Linked DNA regions of Marinobacterium aestuarii. The protein of the gene in region 1 interacts with the protein of each later gene in a pairwise test. Links are inferred from orthologs where the notes say so. Each region holds a gene or a part of one and is shown on either strand. Other genes may lie near its edges.

Region 1 (11,321 bases):
CTGCGGCCAAAATCGAACACCAGGTAGTTCTGCAGCATTTGCAGAAAGCGCTCATGTACCGGCTTGTCGAAGCCATAGAGCTTTTCGATCTGGGCCACCAGAGCCGGATCCATGCCCTGGGCACCGCGGTAGCTGCTGTCACCGTTGCTGTTCTGAATGATATCGCTCTGCACGGCACTGCCAATGCGACCGGTGGCTTCGACATTGAGCCCCTCAAGCTGCGCCAGGGTTTGCTCTACCGGGCCGCCGGGGGCGGCCTGGATAATGAAGAAATTGATGGTCAGGATGCCGAGCAGCGTTGGAATAATCAGCAGCAGGCGCCGCAGTATATAAGCTGCCATCAGTGTGCGGACGCCGCAGTGTCAGTCGGCAATGCCCACCAGGTGTCGGTGCCAAGGCTGTAGGCGGGGCGTACCTTGGGCATGCCAAAACGGTCCCAGTAGGCGATGCGATAGGTGGCGATATGGAACTGCGGTATGACGTAGTGATTCCACTGCAGTACGCGGTCAAGGGCGCGGGCGGCGGTGACAAGACTGGCACGATCCGGTGCTGCGATCAGGGTATCCACCAGGCTGTCGACGGCGGGGTTCTTGATGCCCACCAAATTGCGGGTGCCGGGCATGTCGGCCAGCTCCGAATGCCAGAAATCGCGCTGCTCGTTGCCGGGTGAGCTGGATTGCGGGAAGGAGCCCACCACCATGTCGAAGTCGAAGCTGCGCAGCCGGTTGATGTACTGCGACACATCGATGATGCGGATATCCACCTCCACGCCCATGCGCTCGAGGTTGCGAATCATCGGTGCTATGACGCGCTCAAACTCTTTTTGAACCAGCAGGATCTCGAAGCGAAATGGCTCGCCGGTCTTGCTGTTCACCAGCTTGTTGTCCTTGAACTCCCAGCCGGCGCTTTGCAACAGGCGCATGCCCTGGCGCAGTTCACCGCGGATATTGCCGCTGCCATCGGTGCTGGGCGCGCGGTAGACCTTGCTGAAAACCTCAGGTGGCACCTGGTCGCGCAGCGGCTCCAGCAGTGCCAGTTCCTCGGGTCCTGGCAGCTCGGTTGCGGCCATTTCAGAGTTGGAGAAAAAGCTGTGAGTACGGGTATAGGCATTGTAGAAAATATTGCGGTTGGTCCACTCGAAATCAAACGCATAGCCGAGGGCTTCACGTACCCGGGGGTCGGCGAACTTGTCGCGTCTGGTGTTGAAGATAAAGGCCTGCATGCCGGTGGGATTGCCATTGCTCAGTTCCTGTTTCAGGATGCGGCCATCGTCGAATGCGGGACCCGTGTAGGCGGTAGCCCACTCCTTGGAAGAGGTTTCAAGGCGAAAATCATATTCGCCGGCCTTGAAGGCTTCCAGCGCGACTGTAGCGTCGCGGTAGTAGTCAAAGCGCATCTGGCGAAAGTTATTGTGGCCGCGCCGTACCGGCAAGTCTGCGCCCCAGTAGTCATCGCGCAGGCTGTAGCTGATCGAACGGCCGGCCTCGAAGCTATCGATGCGGTAGGGGCCTGAGCCCACGGGAATATCCAGGGAGGGACTGTCGAAGGCGTGATCCTGCCAGTAGTGTTTGGGCAGAATGCTGGCCTGGCCCACGATCAGTGGCAGTTCGCGGTTGTTTTCGCCCTTGAAGTGGAAGGTCACGGTCTGGGGATTGGGCGCTTCAATGCGGTCTATGCCGGCGTAATAGGCGCCATAAAAGGGGCTGCCTTTGCTGCGCAGTATATCAAAGGTGAAAATGACGTCCTCGGCGGTCACGGGCTCGCCGTCGCTGAAGCGGGCGGCTTCGCGCAGCTTGAAGGTTACCCAGCGGCGGTCCTCCGGCATGATGACCGACTCGGCCAGCAGGCCGTACTGGGAAAAGGGCTCATCAGCGGCCTGATCCATCAGGCTGTCGTACATCAGGTTGGTGCCGGCGGCCACATTGCCCTTGATGATAAAGCTATTGAAGCTGTCAAAGGTGCCCATATCCCACTGTTTCAGGGTACCGCCCTTGGGGGCCTGGGGATTCACGTAGTCGTAGTGGCTGAAGTCGGCCGGATACTTGAGATCGCCGTGCATGGCGATGCCGTGGCTGGGGTGGCTGTCAGCGAGCAGGCTGCTGCTGGCAAAAAGGCAGACATTGATAATTACCGCGCCGAGCAGTCGCAAGGGCAAATGTGTACTGGTCATAGTGCTCCGTCACCTCTGCAAGAATATGACTTGTTATATCAGTCACTTGTCGCTTATGGAACCGTGGATGGGCCTAGAGTAGCGCTATATGACAGGTGAATTGCAGATTTATTCCATCGACAGGTGAAACAGGAGCACTTAAGTGCTCCTGCGGCGGTGTTTGTCGTACCTGGGCGCTGAACAGAATGCAGGAAGCAGGAGGCTGGATGGCAAAACGCCCCGCTGCCGCTGCCTTTTTGATTATAAAAAGCAGTGGCACCGGGGCGCGTTTAACGTCGAGCGTTGGGGTGTCGCCGGTTCAGCTGTCGGTTACGTTGACGAACAGGGTCAGTCGCTGGCCTGGCTGCAGGTAGCTGCGCTGATCCAGCTTGTTCCAGCGTGTCAGGTCCGCGACGCTAACGCTGAAGCGGCTGGCGATATCCGACAGGGAGTCGCCGCTGCGAACGCTGTAGCCCACCTTGCGCAGGGTTTCCCGCCCACTGCTGGCCAGGGTGTTGCCGCTGTTGCTGCTGTCACGCCAGATAACCAGTTCCTTGCCCGTCTTCAGGGGGCTGCGCGGTGTCATCTGATTCCAGCCCGCCAGTTCGCTGACGGAGACCTTGTGACTGCGGGCAATCTTCCAGAAGCTGTCGCCGGCACGGACTTTATAGCTGAGCTGTTCCCGTGCGGCCTGGGCCGAGTCGCTCGGATCATTGCTGGCAACAAGGCTGGCATTGCCAGGTCCCGGTATCAGCAGGGTTTTGCCCGCGGTAATGCGGTTGCCCTTGATTTTGTTGGCGCTGCGGATCGCCGAGGTGCTGATATTAAAGCGTGCGGCTATGGCCGACAGGGAGTCGCCGCGCTGGATGCGGTAGCGGTTCCAGCGTACTCGCTGATCCGCGGGCAGGCTGGCGAGCCTGTTCTCAAAGTCCTCGGCGCTGTCGATCGGTATCAGCAGGCGATGCGGGCCTTCGGGGTCGGTGGCCCAGCGATTGAACCCAGGGTTCAGCAATGCCATTTCTTCGCTGCTGGTGTCGGCCATCTTGGCCGCCTGGGCCAGATCGATCTGGCCTTCTGTTTCGATAATGGCGAAGTAGGGCTCGATGGCCAGTGGCCTCAGGCTGACGCCGTAGCTGTCCGGGGTCTTTACCAGGCTGGCGATGGCCAGCAGCTTGGGGACATAGGCTTCGGTTTCACTGGGCAGGTCGAGGGACCAGAAATCGGTCGGCAGGCCTTTTTTGGTGTTTTTGCGGATGGCCTTGGAAACGGTGCCGCCGCCAGCATTATAGGCCGCCAGGGCCAGCAGCCAGTCGCCATCAAAGCGCTTGTTGAGCTGTTCAAGGTAGGTCAGGGCGGCATCGGTGGAAGCCACAATGTCGCGTCGGCCGTCATACCACCAGCTCTTGCGCAGGCCAAAATGCTTGGCGGTGCCGGGGATGAACTGCCAGGGTCCAGCGGCGCGGCCAGAGGAATAGGCAAAGGGGTCGTAGGCGCTTTCAACCACCGGCAGCAGGGCAAGCTCGGCGGGCAGGCCGCGTTCGATGATTTGCTGCAGGATGTAGTGGTAGTAGCGCTCGGCGCGGTCGGTGACGCGGTCCAGGTAGTCCTGGTGCTTGCTGTAGTACTTTATCTGGGACGCGACGCGGGGGTTGTCGGCTTCGAGGTTGATCTGGAAGTGGTTGCGGCTTAGTTGCCACAGGTCTTCAGGGGGGGCTGTCGTGTCAGCGGGGGTATTGCTACGGGCTTTGCTGCGGCCGATGCTGTCACGACTGCCGGTCGCTCGGTTGTCCCAGGGGCTGGCGTGGGCGCCGGCCTTGCTGTTGGACAACCCGAGTGCATCAGGGCTGCTGTCGGGATTCTGCGTCAGGGCGCTACTACAGCCGGACAGCAGAAGTCCTGCAGCTGTGATGGAGATCCAGTTGCGTGTAAAGGTCATGGGCCAAAATCTGTCTCTAAAAAAGTCGAAGCATTTTATGGGTCGATGCCGAACTGGTCAACCTTTGATCAATATTGGTTTTTCCACTGGCGGATGGCGGCCATGATATCGACCGGTGTATCAAGCGTCGAACCCGCATGCAGGCTGGCGCTGGCGCTGACCGACTCGGTGTGGGTGCGCATAAAGGGATTGATCTTTTTTTCGGTGCCAATATGGCTTGGCAGCGTGGGTTCGCCCTTGGCTCGCAGCGTTTTGCACTCTTTGATGGCGGCCTGAATATGGGCGTTGTCGGGTTCAACGGCGGCGGCGAAGGCCAGGTTGGCGAGGGAATATTCGTGGGTGCAATAGACCTCGGTCGCATCGGGCAGGCAGGCGAAATAATCCATGGCCTGCTGCAGCTGGTGGGCGTTGCCCTCAAACAGGCGTCCGCAACCGGCCAGAAACAGGGTGTCGCCACAGAACAGTTGCGGCGTTTCGCCGTCGGTGCGGGGTGCGCAGTAGTAGCTGATATGGTCCAGGGTGTGGGCGGGTATTTCCCGTATCTGCAGGGTCTGGCCAAAGAGCTCGAGGCTGTCTGAATCCTGCAGCGGCTGGTCGATGCCGCCGAACGGGCTCGGGCGCGGACCATAGACCGGCACGCTAAAGGCTTGCAGCAGGTCGGCGACACCGCCGGTATGATCCTGATGGTGGTGTGTAATGAGTATTGCGGCCAGGGTCAGGTTGTTCTGTTGCAGGTATTTCAGTACAGGCGCTGCATCGCCGGGATCCACCACCGCAACGCGATTGCTCTGAGCGTCGGCCAGCAGCCAGATGTAGTTGTCATTAAAGGCGGGGATTGGTGTGACCTGAAACATGATAATCCTCTCGAATAGGTATCTGCACGGCGGCGCGTCTGAGGCGATACAGGTTACCTCAATCGGTGGGGGCTGTTAACATACCGTCATTGTCAGCAACACCGGTTTCATTTGATGAGATTTCGTCAGCAGCCCCCCTTGCACAAACTGATTCCGGCACTGCGCGTTTGGTTTCAAACGGAGCTTGGACAGGAGTTGCTTGCGGCCGAACGGGCGCAGATAGAACGGCTTTTACCCACACTCTTTGGCTATCACCTGTTGCAGCTGGGCATCGACAGCCAGATCTGTCTGTATGACAGCAGTCCTGTGTCACACAAGTTCATAGTCGCACCGGCACTTGAGTTGGGTCTGGGGCAGAACAGCGTGATTGCGGCCAACGAGGAGTTGCCGCTGGAGCGCAACAGCCTGGATGTGGTTGTGTTGCATCATGCGCTGGATTTCGCCCAGAGCCCGCATCAGGTACTGCGCGAAGCCGCGCGGGTGCTGCGCCCGGGCGGGCACCTTCTGGTGCTGGGGTTTAATCCGCTCAGCCTCTGGGGTCTCTATAGCCGCCTGTGTCGCAAGCGCACCGAGGTGCCCTGGTGTGGGCACTTTATCAGCCACTGGCGTCTGAGTGACTGGCTGAGTCTGGTGGAGCTGGTGGAAGTTAAGCTGATAACCGATTTTTTCCTGCCGCCCATGGCGGCGGGTAAATGGCGCCAGCGCTTCTCTGCGCTGGAGCGTTATGCCAAACCCGGTCGCAGCTATCATGGCGCTTTTTCGCTGATGGTGGCGCGCAAGGATGTGGTTGGCATGACCCCGATACAGCCGGAGTGGCGCCGCCGAAAACTGATTAGTCTGCCGATACCTGAGCCGTCTGCGCGAGGAAAGCATTGCCGTGAAAACCGAGAATTCCGTTAAGATTTACACCGATGGTGCCTGCAAGGGCAATCCGGGCCCGGGGGGCTGGGGGGCCCTGTTGCGTTATGGCGATGTGGAAAAGCAGCTGTTTGGCGGCGAGAAAAATACCACCAATAACCGTATGGAGCTGATGGCGGCGATCGAGGCTCTGGCGGCGCTCACCAAGCCCTGCGTTGTGGATCTGACCACCGACTCCCAGTATGTGCGCAAGGGTATTACCGAGTGGATGCGCAACTGGAAGCGCAATGGCTGGAAAACCGCCGCCCGCCAGCCGGTGAAGAATGCCGACCTGTGGCAGCGCCTGGATACCGAGGTGGCGCGTCATGAAGTCAAGTGGCACTGGGTGAAAGGGCACAGCGGGCACCCGGAAAACGATCTGGCTGATGAACTGGCCAACAAGGGCGTTGAGCAAATAAAGGGTTAGGGGCTGTTAATGCGTCAAATCGTACTGGATACCGAAACCACGGGTCTTGAACCGGCGGAAGGTCACAATGTTATCGAGATCGGCTGTGTCGAGATGGTGGGTCGCAAGCTTACCGGGCGCACCTATCACGTCTATATCAAGCCCGATCATGCCATCGACCAGGAAGCCATTGAGATTCACGGCATCACCAATGACTTTTTGGCTGACAAGCCGAAGTTTGCTGAGGTGGTGACTGAGTTTCTGGAGTTTATCCGTGGCGGCGAACTGATCATTCACAATGCTGCCTTCGATATTGGCTTTATCAATGCCGAGCTTGAGCGCATTCGCCATCCCGAGCGCATTGGTGATATCTGTAGCGTAATCGACTCCCTGCTGCTGGCGCGCCAGAAGCACCCGGGGCAGAAGAACAATCTGGATGCCCTGTGCAAGCGCTACGGCATCGACAACTCGCACCGCGAGCTGCACGGCGCTCTGCTTGACTCCGAAATTCTGGCTGATGTCTATCTGGGCCTGACCGGTGGTCAGCTCAAGCTGGATACCGGCGATGACGGCTCCGACGGCGGTGGTGCGGAGCGGGATATTCGTCGGGTGGAAGCGGGGCGCTACAGTCTGCGCGTGCTGCGTGCCAGCGATGACGAGCTCGAAGCGCACCGGGCCTTTGTTGCCTTGCTGAGCAAGAAAGCCGGTGAGCCCTGCCTGTGGGAGTCGCAGGAACCGTCTGAGGCTTAAGGAGCATACGGGCCGGTTATAGTCATGCACTGTTGCAGGCCGATAGTAAAACACCCCCGCAACAGGCCGTTGCGGGGGTGTTTTTTTGTGCCCTGGGAAAGGACAGGGCGGCAGGTAATGGCAGGGCCTAGAGTGTGTAACTTACGGCGGTAAAGCCGACCAGGCTCATCACTATGGTGTAGGGCAGTGCCATGATCACCATGCGTCCGTAGGACAGGCGAATCAGCGGTGCCAGCGCCGAGGTCAGCAGGAAGAGGAAGGCTGCCTGACCGTTAGGCGTCGCAACACTGGGAATGTTGGTGCCAGTGTTGATGGCCACGGCGAGCTTGTTGAAATGCTCGCGGGTGATGTCACCATTGTTCAGCGCCTCGACCACTTCGTTTATATACACGGTCGCGACAAACACATTGTCGCTGATGGCTGAAAGCAGGCCGTTGGCGACAAAGAACACGGCGGGCTGTACGCTGGGGCTCATTTCCAGCACGGCATGAATGATCGGCTGGAACAGGTGCTGTTCGTGGATCACCGAAACGATGGAGAAAAACACCACCAGGAGGGCGGTGAAGGGCAGTGCCTCTTCAAATGCCTTGCCGATCTGGTGTTCTTCGACGATGCCGTTAAAGGCGGTGAGCAGAATGATGACACAGAGGCCGATAAGGCCGACTTCGGCCAGGTGAAAGGCCAGTGCCAGTACCAGGATGATCGATACCACGACCTGAACGCCCAGCATGGCGATGTCGCGCTTGGTGCGTTTGCGGTCTTCTTCGCGGTCGAACTCTTCCAGAATCTGGCGCACGTTCAGCGGAATCTGTTCGCCGTAGCCGAACAGCTTGCCTTTCTCCAGCAGGACGCAGGTCAGCAGGCCGGCAAACAGCACCGGCATGGTAATGGGCGCCATAATGACGAAGAATTCGACGAAATCCCAGCCGGCTTTCTGGGCGATCAGCAGGTTCTGGGGCTCGCCCACCAGGGTGCAGACGCCGCCGAGTGCCGTGCCAACAGCACCGTGCATCAGCAGGCTGCGCAGGAAGGCGCGGAACTGTTCCAGTTCGCTGCGGTGGGTGTCGCCGACGTCCTCGTCGTCAGAGTGGTCGTGATCCAGCTGAGTTGATTTGCCCGAGGCCACCTTGTGGTAGACCGCATAGAAACCCACGCCGACACTGATGAGTACTGCCGTGACGGTCAGGGCATCGAGAAATGCCGACAGCATGGCTGAAGACAGGGAAAACAGCAGCGACAGCATGACCTTGGAGTGCACCTTGAGCAGTATCTTGGTGAACAGCCACAGCAGCATGCTTTTCATGAAGTAGATACCCGCCACCATAAACATCAGCAGCAGTATGACTTCGAGGTTGGATTCAACCTCGTGGGCGACCGACTCGGGGCTGGCCAGGCCAATGATAATGGCCTCGATGGCCAGGAGTCCGCCGGGCTGCAATGGATAGCATTTGAGCGCCAGCGCCAGGGTGAAGATAAATTCAAAGATCAGCAGCCAGCCGGTAACCACTGGGCCTGCAACCTGAAACAGGATGGGGTTCAGGATAAGGAAGCCAATAATAGCCTGCTTGTACCAGACGGGTGAGTTGCCCAGAAAATTGCGTATGAACGCCTGGGGTAAGGTGTTCGTCATGGCTGTTATTCCTATGCCAGCAGAGTCTGTTATGTTTACGGTGTCACGACGCAGGCTACGCTCAGGTATGGCAGCCTAACCTTGGATCATGACCCTTTATGACAAAGCGGGGCTAGCCTAGCAGCGACAACAAAAAATAAGAATAGCCACAGATTATAAAAAGACGGTGCCAGCGACGGTTCATCGGGCCTGCAGCGGGTTGTGCGGCCACCAGTTCAAGGCGTGTTGGCGCTAATCTATAAGTCATTATCAGGTTTGCTTATTGTTAAGATAAGGCAAGCTTTATGTGTATCCTAGACGAGGCGAATGGATGAGACAGGATGATTGCCAGCCGGTGCTGCTGGCAGCTGGTGGGCGTTTGCTGCAAAGCGCGAGCGGGGGGCTGGTGGCCATGCCGGCTGAACTGGAAGCGCTGCACTCAGAAGTGATAGAAGCGCAGTACCCGCTGGGGCCCGATGCGGCGGATGGTCGGCTGCTGGTGCTGCACGCCGACACTGAGCCTGCGCTGCGACAGCCCGCCATGGCGCTGCGCGATGCGCTGGCCCAGGCGCGCAACGAGAGCGAATATGGCTGGCTTTCGCGGGCGGCCCAGTTGGCCACCTGGCATGAACAGCATCGCTTTTGCGGTCGCTGTGGCGCTGCGCTCATTCATCACGCCCAGGATCTGGCCAAGACCTGCGAGCCCTGTGGCCTGAGTCAGTACCCGCGCATCTCGCCGTGCATTATCGTACTGGTGGTGCGCGGGGATCAGTGTCTGTTGGCCCGCGCGCCCCATTATGCCGCCGGGCGTTTCAGTACCCTGGCAGGCTTCATTGAAGCCGGTGAAACCGCAGAGGCCGCCGTGGCACGGGAAATTCAGGAAGAAGTCAGTATCGAGGTCCAGAACGTACGCTATTTCAAGAGCCAGTCCTGGCCCTTTCCCCATGCGCTCATGCTGGGTTTCTTTGCCGATTACAAGGCCGGCGAGCTGATGCCCGATGGCGTGGAAATTCTGGAGGCACACTGGTTCAGTCGCGATAATCTGCCGGACCTGCCGCCGTCCTTTTCGATCTCCCGTCAGTTGATCGAAAGCTACCGCCGCGGCGAGCTGGGCTGATCGCCAAGGGTTACTGAACTCTGCGTATCAGCGCTGGCGCTGGCGGGAAAAGAGCTTGCCCAGGCGCGTGGCCAGCATGATGTTGCCTTCGGCGCGCAGCTGGCCTTTCAAAAAAGCGCTCATGCCATCCTGCTCCCCGGTCACGACGCGAATAAAGGCCTCGCTGCCGACATAGAGGGTGATATCAGGGTCGGCGTGGTGCTGGCGTACTACCTGGCACTGCTGGTCCTGGATGGCGATATAAAAGGCATTTTCGTCATCGATAATGAACTGGAAGGTGCAGTTCAGATCCTTCGCCTGGTCGGGGCAAAAGCGGGAGGGGAGTTTATCGATTACCTGGTCGACGCTGATCTGTTCGCTCATGGGATTCCACTGTGTCCTGGGCAGTAAACCGTCTGGTCGTGACGACAGCGTTTTATGGTACATTACCCGGCTTACATTGATCTAAGATTTTCTGGAGAAGCACGTGCTCTCGTTCCTGTCTGATTACGGCCTGTTTCTGGCCAAAACAATGACCCTGGTGGTTGCTGTGCTGGTGTTTGTGCTTGGGCTTGTCCTGATTGCCGGGCGTAATCGCAAAGGCGGTTCGGATGGGGAGATCAGCGTCACAAGCCTCAACGACCAGCTTGAAGATATGCAAAGCGCCATCGAGCAATCGGTGATGGACAAAGACAGCTACAAGCAGCAGATGAAGGACGAGGCCAAGCGGGAAAAGGCCGAGGCCAAGGCGCGCAAAAAGGCGCTGAAAAAGGGTGAAGCCGTCGAAACCTCGTCCGGGCGTCGGTTGTTCGTGCTCGATTTCGATGGTGATATCAAGGCCAGCGACGTTGAACCGCTGCGTGAAGAGATTACCGCGATCCTTACTGTGGCCGGTCCTGAAGATGAAGTCGTGCTCAGGCTGGAGAGCGCCGGTGGTCTGGTGCATGAATACGGCCTTGCCGCCTCGCAGCTCGAGCGCATTCGGGCCCAGAAAATCCCCCTCACCATCTGTGTTGACCGTGTTGCCGCCAGCGGCGGTTACATGATGGCCTGTCTGGCCGACAAGCTGATGGCCGCGCCTTTTGCTGTGCTGGGCTCCATCGGTGTGGTGGCGCAGATGCCCAACTTTCACAAACTGCTGAAAAAGCATGATATCGACATGGAAATTCTTACCGCCGGCGAATTCAAACGCACCCTGACCATGTTCGGCGAGAACACCGACAAGGGCCGGGAAAAATTCGTTGAAGAGCTGGAAGACACCCATGAGCTGTTCAAGGAGTTTGTGACCGGTTATCGTCCCCAGCTTGATATTCACAAGGTGGCCACCGGCGAAATCTGGTTTGGCAAGCGCGCCCTGGAGCAGCACCTGATCGATGAAATCTGCACCAGTGACGATTACCTGATGCAGGCCGCGCGCGAGGCTGATGTGTTCTGTGTGCGCTATGAAGAAAAGAAGAGCCTGCAGGAGCGTCTCAGCGATTTCGCCATCCATACCGGCGACAGCCTGATGCTGCGCTGGTGGGACCGGTTGTATAAAAGCCGCCTGTTGTCCCGCTAAAACGGGTTGCGTTTAACAGAGCTGGCAAGCTGTATCGTGCCCTCGGGACGAGTGGCATGTTCAACA
Region 2 (12,432 bases), 1.1 Mb from region 1 along the record:
CATCTGGACTCGGTGTCCCAGGTGGCCATTCTGGTGGATGACCCCTATCTGGCCTATGCCCGGGTGAGTCAGCTGTTTGACTGGCGCAGCGAGCTGCTGCCAGGTGTTCACCCCACGGCGGTATTGGCGGCGGACGTGCAGCTGGATCCCGGCGCCGAGATTGGTGCCCAGGCGGTGATAGGCGCGGGCTCGGTGATCGCTGCGGGTGCTTTCATTGGTGCCCATGCCGTGATCGGTGCCTCCTGTCGTATCGGTGAAAACAGCCGGGTCGAGGCCGGTGTGGTGCTGTATGATAGCGTCACCCTGGGGGCGCGCTGCATTGTTCACTCAGGCGCGGTACTGGGGGCTGATGGTTTTGGCTTTGCCCCGGAATCTGGCCGCTGGGTGAAAATCTGTCAGCTGGGCGGCGTCACCGTTGGCGATGATGTCGAAATCGGTGCCGGCACGACCATTGACAGAGGCGCGCTGGACGACACCTTTATTGGTGACGGTGTGAAACTGGATAACCAGATTCAGATCGCTCACAACGTGCACATAGGCGCGGATACTGCCATTGCCGGCGGTACCGCTGTTGCCGGAAGCACTAAAATCGGCGAGCGCTGCACTATCGCGGGCCTGTCGGGCATTACCGGTCACCTGACAATTGCCGCCGGTACCCATATCACCGCGATGTCGCTGGTGAGCAAGTCGATTTCCCAGCCTGGCGCCTATTCGTCAGGCACGGGACTGCAACCGCACCAGAGTTGGAAGCGCAATGTAGTGCGTTTCAAACAGCTGGATGAACTCGCCCGGCGCGTTGCAAAACTGGAACAGACAATCGAGCTTAATTCTATTGAAGGTCATAAAGAATGATGATGGACGTTAAGGAAATCCGGGAGTATCTGCCTCACCGATACCCTTTTCTGCTGGTTGACAGGGTGCTTGAGCTGGAAGTGGGTGAGTCCATCGTCGCGATCAAGAATGTTACGGTTAACGAGCCGTTCTTCAACGGCCATTTCCCTGGCCATCCTGTCATGCCGGGTGTGCTGATCGTCGAGGCGATGGCGCAGGCGGCGGGCATCCTTGGCTTCAAAACCATGGACAAGAAGCCCCAGGACGGTTCAATCTATTACTTCGTTGGTGCTGACGACCTGCGCTTCAAGCGTCCCGTGGTACCCGGTGACCAGCTGCGTCTGGAAGCCCGCAAACTGTCCGAGCGTCGTGGCATCTGGAAATTTGCTGTCCGTGCCTCCGTCGACGGCGATACCGTCAGCTCCGCAACCATTCTGTGTGCAGATAGAAAGGTGTAACCCTTGATCGACTCCCACGCCATTGTTGATGCCAGTGCCAAGATTGCGTCCGACGTGGAGGTCGGACCCTGGAGTATCATCGGACCCGATGTAGAAATCGGTGAAGGTACGGTTATAGGCCCCCATGTGGTTGTCCGGGGCCCGTCCCGGATCGGGCGACATAACCGTATCTTCCAGTTCGCCTCCATTGGTGAGGAGTGCCAGGACAAGAAGTACGCCGGTGAGCCGACGCGGCTCGAAGTGGGGGATCACAATATCTTTCGCGAAGGCGTGACTGTGCACCGTGGCACTGTGCAGGATCAGAGCCTGACCCGCATCGGCAGTCATAACCTCTTCATGGCCAACACTCATGTGGCCCATGACTGCATGGTGGGCGACCATGTGATCCTGGCCAACAATGCGGCGCTGGCAGGCCATGTGCACGTGGGCGATCACGCCATTCTGGGCGGTTTTACCGCCGTGCATCAGTTCTGCCATATAGGCGCCCATGTGATGTGCGGTGCCGGCAGTGTGGTGCTCAAGGATATTCCGGCCTATGTCATGGCCACCGGCAATACAGCGACGCCGCACGGCATTAATACCGAAGGCCTGCGCCGCCGGGGTTATTCGCCCGAGGCGCTGCGCACCCTGCGTCAGGCTTACAAGGTGATCTATCGCCAGCGTCTGACGCTGGAACAGGCGCTGGAACAGCTGGAGCAGATGCGTAGCAACTGCCCGGAACTGCAATTGTTGATTGATTCGCTGCAGGCTTCGACCCGCGGCATCATCCGGTAGCGGCCGGTGTCGCAGTCACTGCGTATCGGCATTGTTGCCGGAGAGGCTTCGGGGGACATCCTGGGAGCCGGTCTGATTGAAGCGTTGCGCCGGCGCTTCCCCGATCTTGAAGTCGAAGGTATCGGCGGTGATCTGATGATTGCCGCGGGCTGCCGCTCGCTCTATCCACTGGAGCGTCTGTCGGTGATGGGGCTGGTCGAGGTGCTCGGCCGGCTGCCTGAACTGATGGGTATTCGCCGTAACTTGCGCCAGCACTTCACCGCCACGCGCCCGCATCTGTTTATCGGTATAGACGCGCCGGACTTTACCCTTAACCTGGAAGGTGCGCTGCGTCGCGCAGGCATCCCCACGGTGCATTATGTCAGCCCATCGGTCTGGGCCTGGCGGCGCAAACGTGTGTTCAAGATTCTGCAGACCACCAATCTGATGCTGACGCTGTTTCCGTTTGAGGCGCGCTTTTATCAGGAGAATGGTCAGCGTGTCTGTTTTGTCGGTCACCCCCTGGCCAGCCAGATTCCGCTGCAGCCCGATACCGCCGAGGCGCGTGGGCAGCTCGGCCTGGCGGTGGAGGATGAGGTCGTGGCATTGCTGCCCGGCAGCCGTGGCGGCGAGCTGAAGTATCTGGCGCGGCCCTTCCTGGAAACGGCCCGCTGGCTCAAGCAGCGCCGGCCGCAGTTGCGCTTTGTGTTGCCGGCGGCGAACGAAACCCGGCTGCAGACGCTGCGCGAGCTGATCGACACCGAGTTTGCCGATCTGCAGGTCGAGCTGTATCTGAAGCAGTCCCGCAGCCTGATGCAGGCCGCCGATGTTATTCTGATCGCCTCAGGCACCGCGACCCTGGAAGCCATGCTGCTGAAAAAGCCCATGGTGGTGGCCTATCGCATGGCCGGGCTGACGCACCGCATACTGTCACGGCTGATCAAGAGCCGCTTTATTTCCCTGCCCAACCTGCTGGCCGATGCGCCCCTGGTGCCTGAAGTGCTGCAGGATGAAGTGCGCCCCGAGGTGCTGGGGCCACTGTTGCTGCAGCAGCTGGAAGATCCGGCCCATGCCGCCATGCTGCGTGAACGTTTCGCCGAGATACATGCCCAGCTCAACTGCGATGCCGACGAGCGCGCCGCCGAGGCGATCGTGCAGCTGCTCGCCGACAGGTCGTTGTAAATGCAGCGGCAGGAATTTGATTTTTTCGAAGTAGAGCAGGGCGCCGACAAGAATGTGGCCGGTGTCGATGAGGTTGGCCGCGGGCCCCTGGTCGGCAATGTGGTGGCTGCTGCCGTTATTCTGGACCCTTCACGTCCGATCCTGGGGCTGGCGGACTCCAAGGTGCTGAGCGAAAAGAAGCGCCTGGCGCTGTACAGCGAAATCTGTGACAAGGCGCTGGCCTGGTGCGTGGCCTCGGCCAGCCCGGCCGAAATTGATGAACTGAATATTCTGCATGCCAGCATGCTGGCGATGCAGCGCGCGGTGGCAGGGTTATCCATACAGCCCGACTTTGCCCTCATCGACGGCAATCGCTGCCCGCAGCTGGCCTGTCCGAGCGAGGCCGTGATCAAGGGTGACGCCAAGGTGCCTGCGATCAGTGCCGCCTCGATTATTGCCAAAGTGGTGCGAGATCAGGAGATGGCTGATCTGCACCGTCTGCATCCCGACTATGGTTTTGCGCAACACAAGGGTTACCCGACGCCGGCCCATCTGGCCGCGCTGCGCCGTCTGGGGCCCCTGCCTGAATATCGCCGCAGTTTTCGCCCCGTGCGTGAACTGCTGCAACCCGGAGACTGAGACCCCATGGCGACACCCCAATTCGTTCACCTGCGTCTGCATACCGAATACTCCCTGGTTGATGGGCTGGTGCGGGTCAAGGAAGCGGTCGCGGCAGCCAAGGCCGCCGGCATGCCGGCGGTGGCGGTGACCGATCAGAGCAACCTCTTTGCCACCATCAAGTTTTACAAGGCTGCACTGAACGCCGGCATCAAGCCCATCTGTGGCGTCGATGTGCATGTCATGAACGAGGCAGATCCCGCGGGCGAGCCCCATCGCATGACGCTGCTGGTGCGCAATGGCAAGGGCTATCGCAACCTGATGGAGCTGGTGTCCCAGGCCTATGCCGAAGGCCAGAATATCGTCGGTGAAAAGGCGATTCTGAAGAAAGCCTGGATTCGTGAGCGCTCAGAGGGCCTGATCGCGCTGTCCGGCGGGCGTCTGGGGGAAGTGGGTCGGGCCATGCAGTCGGACAAGGTATCGCCTATTGCCGTGCTGCGCGAATGGATGGAGATATTCCCGGATAACTATTATCTGGAGGTGCAGCGCACGGGGCGTCAGGGTGAGGAGGATCTGGTGCACGCCAGTGTTGCCCTGGCCCACGAAACCGATTGCCCGCTGGTCGCCACCAATGAGGTGATGTTCCTCAAGGCAGAGGATTTTGATGCCCACGAGGCGCGTGTCTGCATCAACCTCAGCCGTACTCTGGACGACTCCAGGCGGCCGCGGGATTACAGCGATCAGCAGTATTTCCGCTCGGCGGCGGAAATGCATGAACTCTTCGCCGATATTCCGGAGGCGCTAGCCAACAGCGTCGAGATTGCCCGACGCTGCAATGTCGAGATTGAGCTGGGCACTTACTACCTGCCGCGCTTCCCTGTGCCCGAAGGCATGCTGATGGATGACTATTTCCGTCAGGTGAGCTTCGATGGCCTGGAAGAGCGGCTGGAGATTCTGCTTGACCGTACCGATCCGGACTACGATGCCAAGCGCCAGCTGTATATAGACCGGCTCGAGTTCGAGCTCGAAATCATCATCCAGATGGGCTTTCCCGGCTACTTCCTCATCGTTATGGACTTCATCAAGTGGGGCAAGGAGAACGGCGTACCCGTGGGGCCGGGGCGTGGTTCGGGTGCCGGCTCCCTGGTGGCCTATGCGCAGAAGATTACCGATCTGGACCCGCTGGAATATGACTTGCTGTTCGAGCGCTTCCTGAACCCGGAACGTGTCTCCATGCCCGACTTCGATATCGACTTCTGCATGGATAACCGCGACAAGGTGATCGACTACGTGGCCCGTACCTACGGTCGCGATGCGGTGTCTCAGATCATCACCTTCGGTACCATGGCGGCCAAGGCGGTGGTGCGCGACGTTGCCCGTGTGCAGGGCAAGCCCTTTGGTCTGGCGGACCGGCTCTCCAAGCTGATTCCGTTTGAAGTCGGCATGACGCTTGGCAAGGCCTGGGAGCAGGAATCCCAGCTGCGCGAATTCGTGGAGTCCAGCGAAGAAGCACAGGAAATCATGGAGATGGCCTACAAGCTGGAAGGGGTGACCCGCGGTGTCGGCAAGCACGCCGGGGGTGTGGTTATAGCGCCAACCAAGCTGACGGACTTCGCCGCCACCTACTGCGACGAGGCTGGCGAGGGTCTGGTAACCCAGTTCGACAAGAACGATGTCGAGGAAGCCGGGCTGGTCAAGTTCGACTTCCTGGGTCTGCGGACCCTGACCATCATCGACTGGGCGCTGAAAACGATCAACAAGATCCGCGTGCCGGCGGGCGAAGCGCCGCTGGATATCACGCTGATTGATCTGGAAGACAAGACCACCTTCGATCTGCTGCAGAGCGCCGAAACCACGGCGGTATTCCAGCTAGAGTCCAGCGGCATGAAGGACCTGGTACGGCGCCTCAAACCCAGCCGCTTCGAGGATATTGTCGCCCTGGTGGCCCTGTTCCGGCCGGGGCCGCTGCAGTCGGGCATGGTGGATGACTTTATCAACCGCAAGCACGGCCGCGCCGAAATGGCCTGGCCGCACGTGGATTACCAGCTCGATAGCCTGCAGCCCGTGCTGGAACCGACCTACGGCATCATCCTGTACCAGGAACAGGTCATGCAGATCGCCCAGGTCATGGCGGGCTATACGCTCGGCGGCGCCGACATGCTGCGCCGTGCCATGGGCAAGAAAAAACCCGAAGAAATGGCCAAGCAGCGCGCCATCTTCCTGGAAGGCTGTGAGCAGCAGGGCATCGACCGCGACCTGTCGGGTAACATCTTCGATCTGGTGGAAAAATTCGCCGGCTACGGTTTTAACAAGTCCCACTCCGCCGCCTATGCACTGGTGTCTTATCAGACCGCCTGGCTCAAGGCGCACTACCCGGCGCCCTTTATGGCGGCGGTTATTTCCTCCGATATGCAGAACACCGAGAAGGTGGTTATCTTCATCGAAGAGTGCCGCAACATGGGCCTCGCGCCGGCGGTGCCGGATGTAAATAGCAGTGAATACATGTTTACCGTCAACCCGGCCGGGGAAATTGTCTATGGCCTGGGCGCGGTCAAGGGCGTGGGTGAAGGCCCCATCGATGCCATAGTGCAGGCGCGCAAGGATGGTCAGGGGGATTTCAGCGATATTTTCGATTTCTGCCAGCGTGTGGGTGCCCGCAAGCTCAGCAAGCGCGTGATGGAAGCGCTGGTGCGCTCCGGCGCCCTGGATCGCCTGGGCGCGAGTCGCGCTGTGCTGTTTGAGTCCATCCCCGATGCCCTCAAGGCGGCGGATCAGAGCGCGCGCAATCAGGACGCCGGCATGTTCGACCTGTTTGGTGAAATGCCGGTGGAAGAGGCCCGCGATCCCTACGCCGACTACAGTCGCGTACGAGAGTGGACCGACAAGGAACGCCTGACCGGCGAAAAGGACACCCTGGGGTTATATCTGACCGGCCACCCCATTGATGAGTACCAGAAAGAGCTGAGCCATTTTATCAGCAAGAAAATTTCCGATGTGCAGCCGGCCCGGGGGCGGCAGCAGAAGATGGCGGGTCTGGTGGTGGATCTGCGGCTGAAGAAAACCAAGAAGGGCGACTCGCTCTGTTTTGTCACCCTGGATGATCGCAGCGCCCGCATCGATGTGACCCTGTATGGCGAGGCTTACGAGCTGGCCCGCAGCAAGCTGAACAAGGATGCAGTGCTGATCATGGAAGGTGAAGTGCTGCAGGATGACTACAACGGTGGCCTCAAGGTCAAGGGTAGCCGGGTGATGGATATCAGCGAAGCCAGGGCGCAGTATGCCCGCTGCCTGGAGATTAGTGGTGACAGTCAGAGCCTCGGTGGCCGCCGGCTGCGCGAGCTGGTCGAGGTGCTGAAGAGTCACCGCGGCAATGGCAGCATGGCGGTGACGCTGCGCTACAGGCGCCCCGATGCCGAGGCCTGTCTGCCCTTCGGTGACAGCTGGAAGGTACAGGCCAGTGATGACCTGGTGCTCAAGCTGCTGGATCGCTTTGGCGCAGGGGCGGTGGCGCTGCGCTATTGAGGCCGGTCGCTGCCTGGTCATGTGCGGGGTGGTTATCACAGGACTCAACGGGTAGAATTGCCCGTTTGTTGTTCTTCAAGAATGATCTTCAAGTAACCGAATTGCAGAGCGGAAGCAGACGCGAATGAACCCGAATTACCTCGAATTCGAACAGCCCATTGCTGAACTGGAAGCGAAGATCGAAGAGCTGCGTCATGTCGGCGATGACAGCGACATCAACCTGTCGGAAGAGCTTGGCAAACTGAGGGAGAAGAGTCGCAATCTGACCGCGTCCATCTTCTCCAACCTGTCCGCCTGGCAGGTTTCGCAGCTGGCGCGTCATCCCAAGCGCCCTTATACCCTCGATTATGTCAGTCACCTTTTCGACGACTTCGATGAAATTCACGGCGACCGGCATTTTTCCGATGACGCCGCCATCGTCGGTGGTATCGCCCGGCTGGACGGCAAACCCGTGGTCGTGATCGGTCACCAGAAGGGCCGCGAGACCAAGGAAAAGATTCGTCGCAACTTCGGCATGCCGCGTCCGGAAGGTTACCGCAAGGCGCTGCGCATCATGGAGATGGGTGAGCGCTTCAAGATGCCGGTGCTGACCTTTATCGACACCCCGGGTGCCTATCCCGGTATCGATGCCGAAGAGCGCGGTCAGTCCGAGGCCATCGCTTTCAACCTGGCGAAGATGTCCTGCCTGAAAACGCCGATTATCTCCACCGTTGTGGGTGAAGGCGGCTCCGGCGGCGCCCTGGCGATCGGTGTCTGCGACAAGCTGCTGATGCTGCAGTACTCCACTTACTCGGTTATTTCCCCGGAGGGCTGTGCGTCCATCCTGTGGAAAAGCGCCGAGCGCGCGGCCGATGCGGCCAAGGCCATGGGGATTACCTCCGGCCGTCTGCATGAGCTGGGCCTGGTGGATCATGTGGTCAGCGAGCCGCTGGGCGGCGCGCACCGTGATCCGGCCCTGACGGCAGCGAATCTGAAGCTGGAGCTGCTGACGGCTCTGGAAAAATTTGAAGCCCTGCCGATCGAAGAGCTGCTGGAGCGTCGCTACGAGCGCCTGATGTCCTATGGTCTTAGCCGCGACTGATTGTCTCTGAGGCGCGCTGATGCCAGCTGATGGGTTGCTGCAGACGTTTGAGCGACAACTGGCTGAGCAGCATCATGTCCGGCGCTGGCTGATCGCCTACAGTGGCGGTCTGGATTCCCGGGTGCTGGTCGAGCTGGCCGCCCGGGTGCTGGACCCATCCCGCATCCTGTTGCTCCACGTCAATCATCACCTGCAATCAGAGTCCGATGCCTGGGCGGCGCACTGCGTGGCCCAGGCACAGGCGCTGGGGCTGGCGATTCGGGTGCTGAATGTAGCGCCTGCCTCGGCTTCAGAGGCGGATGCACGCGACGCCCGGTACCATGCATTCGCGCGGGAACTTCGACCGGGCGACCTGCTGCTGCAGGGGCATCACAGTGATGATCAGGCTGAAACGTTGCTGCTGCGCCTTATTCGTGGTGCCGGCCCCAAGGGTCTGGCGGGCATGCCACGTCAACGAGCCATTGGCGAGGCGCAACTGCTGCGCCCGCTGCTGGATGTGAGGCGTGCGGAACTCGAGCGCTGGGCTCGACAGCACTGTTTAAGCTGGGTGGACGATCCGTCCAACAGTGCGATCGATTATGACCGCAATTTTATCCGCCACCGTGTTATGGCGCCGCTGATCGAACGCTGGCCAGGCGTGCAGGCGCGCATGGGCTTGAGTGCGGGGCTGCTGGATGAAAGTGCCGAGCTGCTGAAGGAGCTGGCGCGGGACGATCTAGAGGCCTGTCGGGGGCCGCAGGGCGGCTTGACAGGCGCCGCGCTGAGCGCCCTGTCGTTACCGCGCCAGCGTAACCTGCTGCGCCACTGGCTGACCGCCGCTAGCGGGGTCATTGTCAATGGGCCGCTGCTGGCACGCATCGAGCAGGACGTGCTGCGGGCCGGACAGGATCGGCAGCCGCAACTGCGGATCGGTGCATACAGTCTGCGGCGTTATCGCGGTGACCTCTTCCTGCTGGCGCAGCCCCAGGCCGCCAGCGCTGAGATGCTGGCACAGATCAGGCTTGCACCGGGTGATATAGCATTGCAGCACGGGCGCCTGTCGATTGTCGCGACGCGGGCTGAAGACCATTCCATCCTGGTGCACAGGGAGCAGCAGAAGCTTGTTCTGCGTACGCTGGAGCAGGTGACTGTGCGCTACAGGCGTGAGGGTGAGCGTTGTCGACCCGCGGGGCGCAGTGGCTCTCATCCGCTTAAAAAACTGTTTCAGGAGTACGGGGTGCTACCCTGGCTGCGCGATACATGGCCTCTGTTTGTGTGTGGTGACGAGATTGTCGCCGTGCCGGGACTCTGGGTCTGTGAAGGCTGGCAGGCCGAGTGCGGTAATCAGGGCTATAGTGCTGGCTGGCATCCCGCTTAGGCGCCAGCCTTGTGCGGCGAGTCGGCGCAAGCATGTTTGGGCATGGCGTGATCTGGGGTAGCGTGTTTGGGATAAAAGTTTCGGCACCTGGGAGGCACGTGACCTGTGTCTGGCTGTAGTAGCGGGCAAGGTTCCGATTGTCTGCAAGGGGGGCTTTTGCTATCCTGTGGCCCCATCTCGTGCTCGTAATTTTCCCGCATTTTTTCAACCTTCGACCATACAGGTTTTGCATGACGCGTTACATTTTCGTCACCGGTGGTGTTGTGTCCTCGCTGGGCAAAGGCATTGCATCCGCTTCCTTGGCCGCCATTCTTGAGGCCCGAGGTGTGAAAGTCACCATGCTCAAGCTGGATCCGTATATCAACGTCGATCCAGGGACCATGAGCCCGTTTCAGCATGGTGAGGTATTCGTGACGGAAGATGGCGCCGAAACTGACCTGGATCTGGGTCACTACGAGCGCTTTATTCGTACCACCATGGGCCGTCGCAATAACTTCACCACCGGCCGTGTGTATCAGCACGTGCTGCTCAAGGAACGCCGCGGCGACTACCTGGGCGGTACCGTTCAGGTGATCCCGCACATTACCGACGAGATCAAGCGTCGCGTAATCGAAGGTGCCGGCGATGCAGATGTGGCACTGGTTGAAATCGGTGGCACCGTGGGTGACATTGAGTCCCTGCCGTTCCTGGAAGCTGTGCGTCAGCTGAAGGCCGAGCTGGGCTTCTCCCGTGCGCTCTTCATGCACCTGACCCTGGTGCCCTATATCGCCACCGCCGGCGAAACCAAGACCAAGCCGACACAGCACTCGGTGAAAGAGCTGCGCTCCATCGGTATTCAGCCGGACATTCTGGTGTGCCGCTCCGAGAAGGAGCTGCCGGCTTCGTCCCGCCGCAAGCTGTCCATGTTTACCAACGTGGAAGAACGCGCTGTTATTTCCCTGCCGGATGCCAAAACCATCTACAGCATTCCGCGCATGCTCAAGGATCAGAACCTCGACGATATCGTCGTTGAACGCTTCCACCTGGATTGCCCGCCGGCGGATCTGAGCGAGTGGGATCAGGTGGCCGATGCGCACCTGAACCCAGAAGGTGAAGTCACCATTGCCATGGTCGGCAAGTACATGGAACTGCTGGATGCCTACAAGTCGCTGATCGAGTCCATCTCTCACGCTGGCATCAAGTTTCGCAAGAAGGTCAATATTCGCTATATCGACTCTGAAACCGTTGAGCAGGAAGGCGTTGATGTCCTCAAGGGCGTTAGTGCAATCCTGGTACCGGGCGGTTTCGGCGAGCGTGGCGTGGAAGGCAAGATCATGGCCGTACAGTATGCTCGCGAGAACAAGGTGCCCTATCTGGGGATCTGTCTGGGCATGCAGGTTGCGGTGATTGAATATGCCCGCAACGTGGCGGGTCTCGTCGGCGCCAACTCCACCGAATTTGAACCCAAGAGCGCGCATCCGGTGATCGGTCTTATTACCGAGTGGACGACGTCCGAGGGCGATGTCGAAGTACGTGACGAAAGCACGGATCTGGGCGGCACCATGCGTCTGGGTGCCCAGGAGTGCCAGCTGCTGGAAGGCTCCCATGTGGCCCGCGCCTATGACTCGACCCGTATTGTCGAGCGTCACCGTCATCGTTATGAAGTGAACAACAACTACGTGACCCAGCTGGAAGAAGCAGGGCTGCGCATCTCCGGCCGCTCCGCCGATGGCGAGCTGGTGGAAGTGGTTGAAGTGCCGGATCATCCCTGGTTTGTTGCCTGCCAGTTCCACCCGGAATTCACTTCGTCACCCCGCGATGGTCATGGCCTCTTTAGCGGCTTTATACAGGCCGCGCTGGCCCAGCAGGCCAAGTAACGGTTTTCAGAATACATAATAAGCTAGGAGTTTGATCCAAATGGCACAGATTGCAGATATCAAGGCGCGCGAAGTACTGGATTCACGCGGTAATCCGACGGTTGAAGCTGACGTCATTCTGGCGTGCGGCGTGATGGGCAGCGCCTGCGCACCGTCCGGCGCCTCCACCGGGTCGCGCGAAGCGCTGGAACTGCGTGACGGCGACAAGTCCCGCTACCTGGGCAAGGGTGTGCTCAAGGCCGTGGCTGCCATCAATGGCCCTATCCGTGAAGCCCTGCTGGGCCAGGATGTCACCGATCAGCGCGCGCTGGACAACATCATGCTGGCGCTGGATGGCACCGAGAACAAGTCCAAGTTTGGCGCCAACGCCATCCTGGCCGTGTCCCTGGCCGCGGCCAAGGCGGCGGCTCTGGTCAAGGGTATCCCGCTCTACGCCCATATCGCTGAACTCAACGGCACCGCCGGCCAGTACTCCATGCCCCTGCCGATGATGAACATCCTCAACGGTGGCGAGCACGCCGACAACAACGTCGATATCCAGGAATTCATGGTGCAGCCGGTGAGCAGCCCGAGCTTCGCCGAGGCCCTGCGTTGCGGCGCCGAGATCTTCCACGCCCTCAAAGCCGTGCTCAAGGCCCGCGGCCTGAACACCGCTGTGGGCGACGAAGGCGGTTTCGCACCTAACCTGGGCTCCAACGAGGAAGCCCTGGTGGTGATCCAGGAAGCGGTGTCCAATGCCGGCTACAGCCTGGGCAAGGACGTGACCCTGGCGCTGGATTGCGCGGCCTCCGAGTT

What was found.
Region 2: the proteins of dnaQ (region 1) and dnaE interact in binary tests that used the Escherichia coli proteins (3 or more experiments, as listed by UniProt). The link is inferred for Marinobacterium aestuarii from one-to-one orthologs.

Annotation. Positions count from the first base shown.
Region 1 is NZ_CP015839.1:1,771,766-1,783,086, forward strand. Bases 5,159-8,132 are described here. They hold dnaQ (DNA polymerase III subunit epsilon), read left to right. Parts: upstream 5,159-6,272; coding sequence 6,273-6,992; downstream 6,993-8,132. Other genes in these bases: A8C75_RS07940 (class I SAM-dependent methyltransferase), read left to right, coding at 5,159-5,839; rnhA (ribonuclease HI), read left to right, coding at 5,817-6,263; nhaB (sodium/proton antiporter NhaB), read right to left, coding at 7,120-8,132. Outside these bases: A8C75_RS07920 (microcin C ABC transporter permease YejB), read right to left, coding at 1-341; A8C75_RS07925 (extracellular solute-binding protein), read right to left, coding at 341-2,170; A8C75_RS07930 (lytic transglycosylase), read right to left, coding at 2,469-4,085; gloB (hydroxyacylglutathione hydrolase), read right to left, coding at 4,154-4,939; more of A8C75_RS07940, read left to right, coding at 5,078-5,158; more of nhaB, read right to left, coding at 8,133-8,622; nudC (NAD(+) diphosphatase), read left to right, coding at 8,933-9,718; A8C75_RS07965 (SCP2 sterol-binding domain-containing protein), read right to left, coding at 9,746-10,081; protease SohB, read left to right, coding at 10,185-11,255. UniProt on the Escherichia coli protein: DNA polymerase III is a complex, multichain enzyme responsible for most of the replicative synthesis in bacteria. The epsilon subunit contain the editing function and is a proofreading 3'-5' exonuclease.
Region 2 is NZ_CP015839.1:674,583-687,014, forward strand. The notes cover bases 3,459-7,543. They hold dnaE (DNA polymerase III subunit alpha), read left to right. Parts: upstream 3,459-3,848; coding sequence 3,849-7,343; downstream 7,344-7,543. Other genes in these bases: rnhB (ribonuclease HII), read left to right, coding at 3,459-3,842; accA (acetyl-CoA carboxylase carboxyl transferase subunit alpha), read left to right, coding at 7,468-7,543. Outside these bases: lpxD (UDP-3-O-(3-hydroxymyristoyl)glucosamine N-acyltransferase), read left to right, coding at 1-852; 3-hydroxyacyl-ACP dehydratase FabZ, read left to right, coding at 849-1,289; lpxA (acyl-ACP--UDP-N-acetylglucosamine O-acyltransferase), read left to right, coding at 1,293-2,063; lpxB (lipid-A-disaccharide synthase), read left to right, coding at 2,070-3,224; more of rnhB, read left to right, coding at 3,225-3,458; more of accA, read left to right, coding at 7,544-8,424; tRNA lysidine(34) synthetase TilS, read left to right, coding at 8,444-9,781; A8C75_RS02975 (CTP synthase), read left to right, coding at 10,012-11,637; eno (phosphopyruvate hydratase), read left to right, coding at 11,678-12,432. UniProt on the Escherichia coli protein: DNA polymerase III is a complex, multichain enzyme responsible for most of the replicative synthesis in bacteria. This DNA polymerase also exhibits 3' to 5' exonuclease activity. The alpha chain is the DNA polymerase catalytic subunit.